3 regions of the Providencia sp. R33 genome follow, and region 2 is predicted to be linked to each of the others. Evidence: predicted binding sites of a transcription regulator. Region 2 holds the regulator's gene; each other region holds the start of a gene.
The links. The regulator PurR, encoded in region 2, represses purine synthesis genes. The targets are predictions, from matches to a motif close to CANGCAAACGTTTGCNTG.
Positions count from the first base shown of each region.

Region 1: J6836_RS18725 (NCS2 family permease) is a predicted target of PurR. The motif match lies at 1,096-1,113, and genes of this name have one in related genera.
Region 3: purM (phosphoribosylformylglycinamidine cyclo-ligase) is a predicted target of PurR. The motif match lies at 1,221-1,238, and genes of this name have one in related genera.

Region 1 covers NZ_CP072453.1:3,988,277-3,990,542, forward strand. The annotation lists gene J6836_RS18715 (amino acid ABC transporter permease) at 1-233, shown strand, start outside; gene J6836_RS18720 (amino acid ABC transporter permease) at 235-987, shown strand; gene J6836_RS18725 (NCS2 family permease) at 1,170-2,266, shown strand, end outside.
Region 2 covers NZ_CP072453.1:1,919,378-1,921,643, reverse strand. The annotation lists gene punR (DNA-binding transcriptional activator PunR) at 1-720, shown strand, start outside; gene purR (HTH-type transcriptional repressor PurR) at 727-1,752, opposite strand; gene sodB (superoxide dismutase [Fe]) at 2,182-2,266, opposite strand, start outside.
Region 3 covers NZ_CP072453.1:1,188,779-1,191,044, forward strand. The annotation lists gene purN (phosphoribosylglycinamide formyltransferase) at 1-117, opposite strand, end outside; gene purM (phosphoribosylformylglycinamidine cyclo-ligase) at 117-1,157, opposite strand; gene upp (uracil phosphoribosyltransferase) at 1,517-2,143, shown strand; gene uraA (uracil permease) at 2,253-2,266, shown strand, end outside.

The sequences.
Region 1 (2,266 bases), 2.1 Mb from region 2:
AAATCGCCATGCCGCCGTTACTTGGTCAGTATATGAACGTGGTGAAAAACTCGTCATTAACCATGGCGATTGGCGTCGCGGAGCTCTCTTATGTGTCTCGCCAAGTGGATAGCCAAACCTTACAAACCTTCACTGCATTTGGGGTAGCAACAGTGCTGTATATCGCCATTATTGCGTTGATGGAAGGCTGGGGACAATGGCGGTTGCAACGTAACTTGGCTCAGGGGGTGTAACATGGATTTTTCAGTAATCGAACAAAATTGGCAATATTTACTGTTTGGGACTTTCCCTGATGGCCCATTAGAAGGGGCAGCGTTGACACTGGTGATTAGCTTGTTGGCAGGGGCGGCATCCATTGTCTTGGGTACATTAGGCGGTATTGCATTAGCTATGTTACGCGGTTTTTGGGTTAACCTATTTGCGGCAGTTTTAGGCTTTTTCCGTGCAATTCCTGTCATTATGTTAATTTTTTGGACCTATTTCTTGCTGCCAATTTTATTAGGCACAGAGATCCCCGGGATCACCACGGTGGTCTGTGCACTCGCCTTGATCACCTCTGCTTACTTAGCCCATGCTGTAAAAGCAGGGATCTTAGCGATAGGCGCAGGGCAATGGCAGGCAGGCTTGTCCCTTGGTTTCAACCGCTGGCAGGTACTGTGGAACATCGTTTTACCCCAAGCATTGCGTATGATGGTGCCGTCGTTTATCAACCAATGGGTGGCGTTGATTAAAGACACTTCATTAGCCTATGTTGTGGGTGTGGCTGAGCTTTCTTTCTTGGCTACTCAAGTGAATAACCGTGAAATGGTATACCCGCTGGAAGTTTTCTTATTCGTGGCGTTTATCTATTTTGTGATGTGTTTTGCGGTGGAAATTATTGCCAATGTGGTGGCGAAAAAACTCAGTACGCAAAATGACCCGCACAAATTGGCAGCAAAACGCAGCTTATTATTTTGGCGTAGGCAAAAACTACTGGCGCTATCCTAAATTTTGATGGCGGTTTTCATACCGCCATCCTTTCAAATCTCATTTTAATTCTTTTTCATAATTCATCGCGTTGTATCAGTTAGTTAGGACATTTTGCCTGTTGAATTTCACGCAATCGTTTTCTTTTGCGATTTTTAATTGTAGTATAGGGCGAAAAAAACTTTTTTTGGGCGCGATATCTAATGAGTAATCAATCTTCTAGCTCGGCACAACCGCAGAGCTTGTTTCAGCGTGTTTTTAAATTACAAGAACACGGTACAACCGCACGAACTGAAGTTGTCGCTGGCTTCACGACCTTCCTGACGATGGTGTATATCGTCTTTGTTAACCCACAAATTTTGTCAATTGCAGGCATGGATATCAAAGCGGTGTTCGTTACCACTTGTTTGATTGCGGCTATCGGCAGTATTTTGATGGGCTTACTGGCTAACTTACCGATTGCGGTCGCACCAGCGATGGGGCTGAATGCCTTCTTTGCATTTGTGGTGGTTGGCGCGATGGGTTATTCATGGCAAGTGGCTATGGGCGCTGTTTTCTGGGGCGCAGTTGGCTTGTTTATCCTGACATTATTCCGCATTCGTTACTGGATTATTGCTAATATCCCACTGAGTTTACGTGTGGGGATCACCAGTGGTATCGGTTTATTTATCGCGATGATGGGGCTGAAAAACTCTGGTATTATCGTGGCAAACCCAGACACATTGGTGTCTATCGGTAACTTAACGCACCATAACGTGTGGTTAGGGGCGCTGGGCTTCTTTATTATTGCTATCTTAGCGGCGCGTAATATCCATGCGGCCGTGTTAGTGTCTATTGCCGTGACTACCTTAATTGGTCTGGCTCTGGGGGATGTGCAATACACGGGCATTTTCTCTATTCCACCAAGTATCACTAGCGTAGTAGGGCAAGTGGACTTCTCGGGCTCATTAGATTTAGCGTTATCTGGCGTGATTTTTGCCTTTATGTTAGTCAACTTATTTGACTCATCGGGCACTATGATTGGTGTGACAGACAAAGCTGGCATCACCAATGAACGCGGAACATTCCCGCGCATGAAGCAAGCCCTATATGTCGATAGCTTAAGCTCAGTCGCTGGCTCGGCAATGGGAACCTCATCGGTAACGGCATATATTGAAAGCTCTTCAGGGGTGTCAGTCGGTGGGCGTACAGGGTTAACTGCTGTCGTTGTTGGTATCTTATTCCTATTGACCATGTTTATCTCTCCACTTGCGGGTATGGTTCCAGCTTATGCAACCGCGGGTGCATTGATTTACGTGGG
Region 2 (2,266 bases):
TTGATTTTTATTAAAGAAAGTCGTTCTGTTATCAAAAAAATGACAGAAACTCGCCATCAATGCCAGCAGGCTGCAAATGGTTGGCGGGGGCAATTTAGCATTGCGGTTGACTGTATCGTTAAGCCGCAACGGACCGAACAGCTTATTCTCGATTTTTATCGCCATTTCCCTGATATTGAATTGTATATACACCCTGAAGTTTTTAATGGCGTTTGGGATGCTTTAGCTGATGGGCGGGTGGATGTCGCTATTGGTGCGACACGGGCATCACCGATTGGCGAGCGTTATAGCTTTCGAGATATGGGGTTTATGCCGTGGATGTGTGTCGCAAGTCCTGAGCACCCCTTAGCGAAAATAAAGCATAGCCTAACAGATGATGAAATGCGCCAATATCCAAGTTTGTGCTTAGAAGATACGTCTCGTAGCTTACCTAAGCGCGATACTTGGGCACTGGATAACCAACGACGTTTAGTGGTTCCCTATTGGGAAAATGGTTTAGCGTGTTTGGCTAATGGGTTGTGTGTAGGGATGGTACCTGAGCATCGTGCAGCACCGTTATGCACGGAAGGCAAATTGGTGGAATTGACGCTAGCACAGCCATTTCCACCTAGCCCATGTTGTTTAACGTGGGTAGAGAAAAATACTTCTCCAGCGTTGAGTTGGTTATTAGATTATCTTGGCGATAATGAAACTCTCAACGCGGAATGGTTATCAACATAGTATCGATTATCGACGGTAGTCGATAAATGGCCCATCAGCAACAGAACGGCGCTCAACAAGGCGAGGGTGAACTTCGATAGTTTGAGCGTCTTCGCGCTTATTCACAATACGGTCTAGTAACATAGCGAAAGCCATTTGGCCTAAACGCTCTTTAGGCTGATGGATTGTTGTCAATGCAGGGGTAAAATAGCGCGCATTGCGCACATTATCGTAACCAATGATTGAAATGTCTTGTGGGACGCGTAGACCCATTTCATCTGCCGCACAGATAGCGCCCATTGCCATGATATCACCACCACAGAAAACAGCAGTAGGGCGCTGTTTATGGCTTAAAATCTGCATCATCGCTTTATAGCCTGATTCAGGCTCAAAATCCCCTTGAACAATCCACTCATCTTTTAGGGTCACTTTGGCTTCTTCCATGGCTTTTTGGAAGCCAGTCAGACGGCCAATCCCTGTATTTCGTTCAAGGGAACCTGGGATCACACCAATGTCACGGTGACCGCGGTCAATGAGATAACGCCCTGCGAGATAGCCTCCATGGAATGAATTATCGATAATGCTATCGGTGAAATCCCCGCGGGAAGTTCCCCAATCCATCACAACCATTGGGATATTACGATAATCTTCCAGCATTCCGATAAGGGTCTCTGGGTATTCGGAACACATAACCAGTAAGCCATCGACACGTTTTTGCGCCAACATCTGTAAGTAGGCTTTTTGTTTACCTAAGTTATTGTGAGAGTTACAGAGGATCAGTGTATAACCTTTTTCGTAGCAGCTATTTTCAACGGACTCAATAACTTCTGCAAAGTAAGGGGCCTCGCTTGATGTTGCTAACAAACCAATCGATTTGGTGTGATTCACTTTTAAACTACGGGCAACCGCACTAGGTGAATAATTGAGCGCTTTTATCGCAGCCCAAACTGCCGCTTTGGTATCATCTGCCACAAAGCGCGTTTTATTAATAACATGGGATACGGTAGTGGTAGAGACGCCAGCGCGTTTCGCCACATCTTTAATCGTTGCCATGGGGGAATAAAACTCCTGACCAACTATAGGTCTCTCTAAGAATTCTAGTTAAAAAATTACCTGCATATTGATGCATAGATCCTTTGCTGGCAATAATTTAGCGATTTGTTGTCGATTTTGTCTGATCTAGCGCAAAAACGAAAGAAATAATTGATGTTATAACATGTGATATAGACACTGGTTTTGCTTTTTTGGATGTGTATACTCATTAACCTTAATGTTTGTGTGGTTATAGTTAATTCAATTTTGTTAGGATGAGAGGAACTCATGGATACAGATGTTAAATATGGAATACTAGCAGCAGTGGGTTCATTAGCGATGATTATTTTCATTGCTGTACATTTATTCTAGTTGTGTTTCATCTTCATTGGGTGAATAAATAAGGGCGAGTAATAACTCGCCCTTATTCTATTGAGAAAACATATTAAATTAAGCTAAGTTTTCTTCCACGAATTTCCAGTTAACCAGCGCCCAGAAATTTTCTAAGTATTTAGGGCGAGCATTACGGTAATCG
Region 3 (2,266 bases), 730 kb from region 2:
GCTTTGGTTGCTCACTACGGCAACTATACGACCCTTTATGGTGCCTGATTGGCAACCTTCAATGATCGATTGTAAGTTACTGCCGCTGCCAGAAATGAGAACAACGATTTTTTTCATTAGCGGATTACAACCTGCTCTTCACCTGCAGGTAATTGGCCGATGGAGCCAATTTGCCATGCATTTTCACCCAGTGATGTTAATAACGCTAATGCGGCGTTGACTTCACTCTGTGGCAGGGCAATGATGATGCCAACACCACAGTTAAAGGTACGGTACATTTCATGGGTAGTGACATCACCAGCGTGTTGTAACCAGCTGAAAACAGAAGGCCATTGCCAGCTGCTACCATCGATAATGGCTTGGGTGTTATCAGGCAGAACGCGCGGGATATTTTCCCAGAAACCGCCACCCGTAATGTGTGCAATCGCGTGAATGTCATTTTTTGCGATCAGCTCTAACACGTTTTTCACATAAATACGTGTAGGTTCTAATAAATGATCAGCCAATGATTTGCCATCTAACTGTTCAGTTTCAGGGTTCGTTTTGCTAACTTCTAAAACTTTACGTACTAATGAATAGCCGTTTGAGTGAGGGCCACTTGAGGCGAGGGCGATTAGTGCATCACCAGCGCTGACTTTGCTGCCATCAATGATTTCAGAGCGTTCAACCACACCGACGCAAAAGCCTGCAACATCATAGTCTTCACCGTGGTACATGCCTGGCATTTCAGCGGTTTCACCACCCACTAATGCGCAACCAGATTGTTTACAGCCTTCAGCAATTCCCGTGATGACGCTGGCAGCGGTATCAACGTCTAATTTGCCTGTTGCGTAGTAATCAAGGAAGAATAATGGCTCAGCCCCTTGAACGATAAGGTCATTGACGCACATGGCAACAAGGTCAATCCCGATTGAATCGTGACGTTTTAAATCCATTGCCAGACGTAACTTTGTACCAACGCCATCGGTGCCTGAAACGAGTACAGGCTCGCGGTATTTTTGTGGCAGGGAACATAAAGCACCGAACCCACCAAGACCCCCCATCACTTCGGGACGACGCGTTTCTTTTACAACACCTTTAATACGTTCAACCAGTGCGTTACCTGCATCAATATCGACACCGGCATCTTTATAGCTGAGAGAGGTTTTATCAGTCACTACGGCCCCCAAGGCAATTACATTTTTGAGAAAAATAACATCATGGACAGTATTCTAACAGGCAAAGCAAACGTTTGCGATAGCTTTGTGAATGAAAATTCTTATGGCTGGAAATGGCAGAAAGTGAGCGTGTTCACAAGGTGAAATGTGAGTGGTATTTAAATATTGGCAAAAAAATAAATTCGGTTGATCATCAACATGCAACTTAACCGATATGGGGTATACTATTTTAAAAAAAGTTTGCCTAATCGTTGATGTTTTGACCAAAATCAAACGTAATCTAGTGGCATTCATGGTTAAAAGAGTTATAATCCCGCGATTTTTTTGTCCGCCAGCGTCTAAAATAGTAGGAGAAACCCATGAAGATCGTTGAGGTAAAACACCCTCTCGTTAAACATAAACTTGGCCTGATGCGAGATCATGATATAAGCACTAAACGCTTTCGTGAACTGGCCTCAGAGGTTGGTAGCCTACTGACTTATGAAGCAACCGCTGACCTAGAAACTGAAAAAGTGACTATTGATGGTTGGTGTGGTCCTGTCGAAATAGAACAAATTAAAGGTAAGAAAATCACCGTAGTACCAATTCTTCGTGCAGGTATTGGTATGATGAATGGTGTATTGGAAAGTATTCCTAGCGCACGTATCAGTGTGGTTGGTGTTTACCGTGATGAAGAAACACTGCAACCTGTCCCTTATTTCCAAAAACTGACTTCAGATATCGATGAGCGTATGGCGTTAGTTGTTGACCCTATGTTGGCAACTGGCGGCTCGATGATCGCAACTATCGATTTACTGAAAAAAGAAGGGTGTAAGTCAATTAAGGTTTTAGTCTTAGTTGCGGCACCTGAAGGGATCAAAGCATTAGAAAAAGTCCACCCAGACGTTGAGCTGTATACCGCTTCCATTGATCAATATCTCAATGAAGAAGGTTACATTGTTCCTGGTCTCGGTGATGCGGGCGATAAGATATTTGGTACTAAATAAAAATGAGCCGACTGAGAAGTCGGCTTTTTTTTGATTTATTGAATGAGATAAAACGTATGCAGGTCTTCGGGCACTTGCATAAATCATAGCTAAAAGGGGATAAGCTAAAATGACACGTCGCAC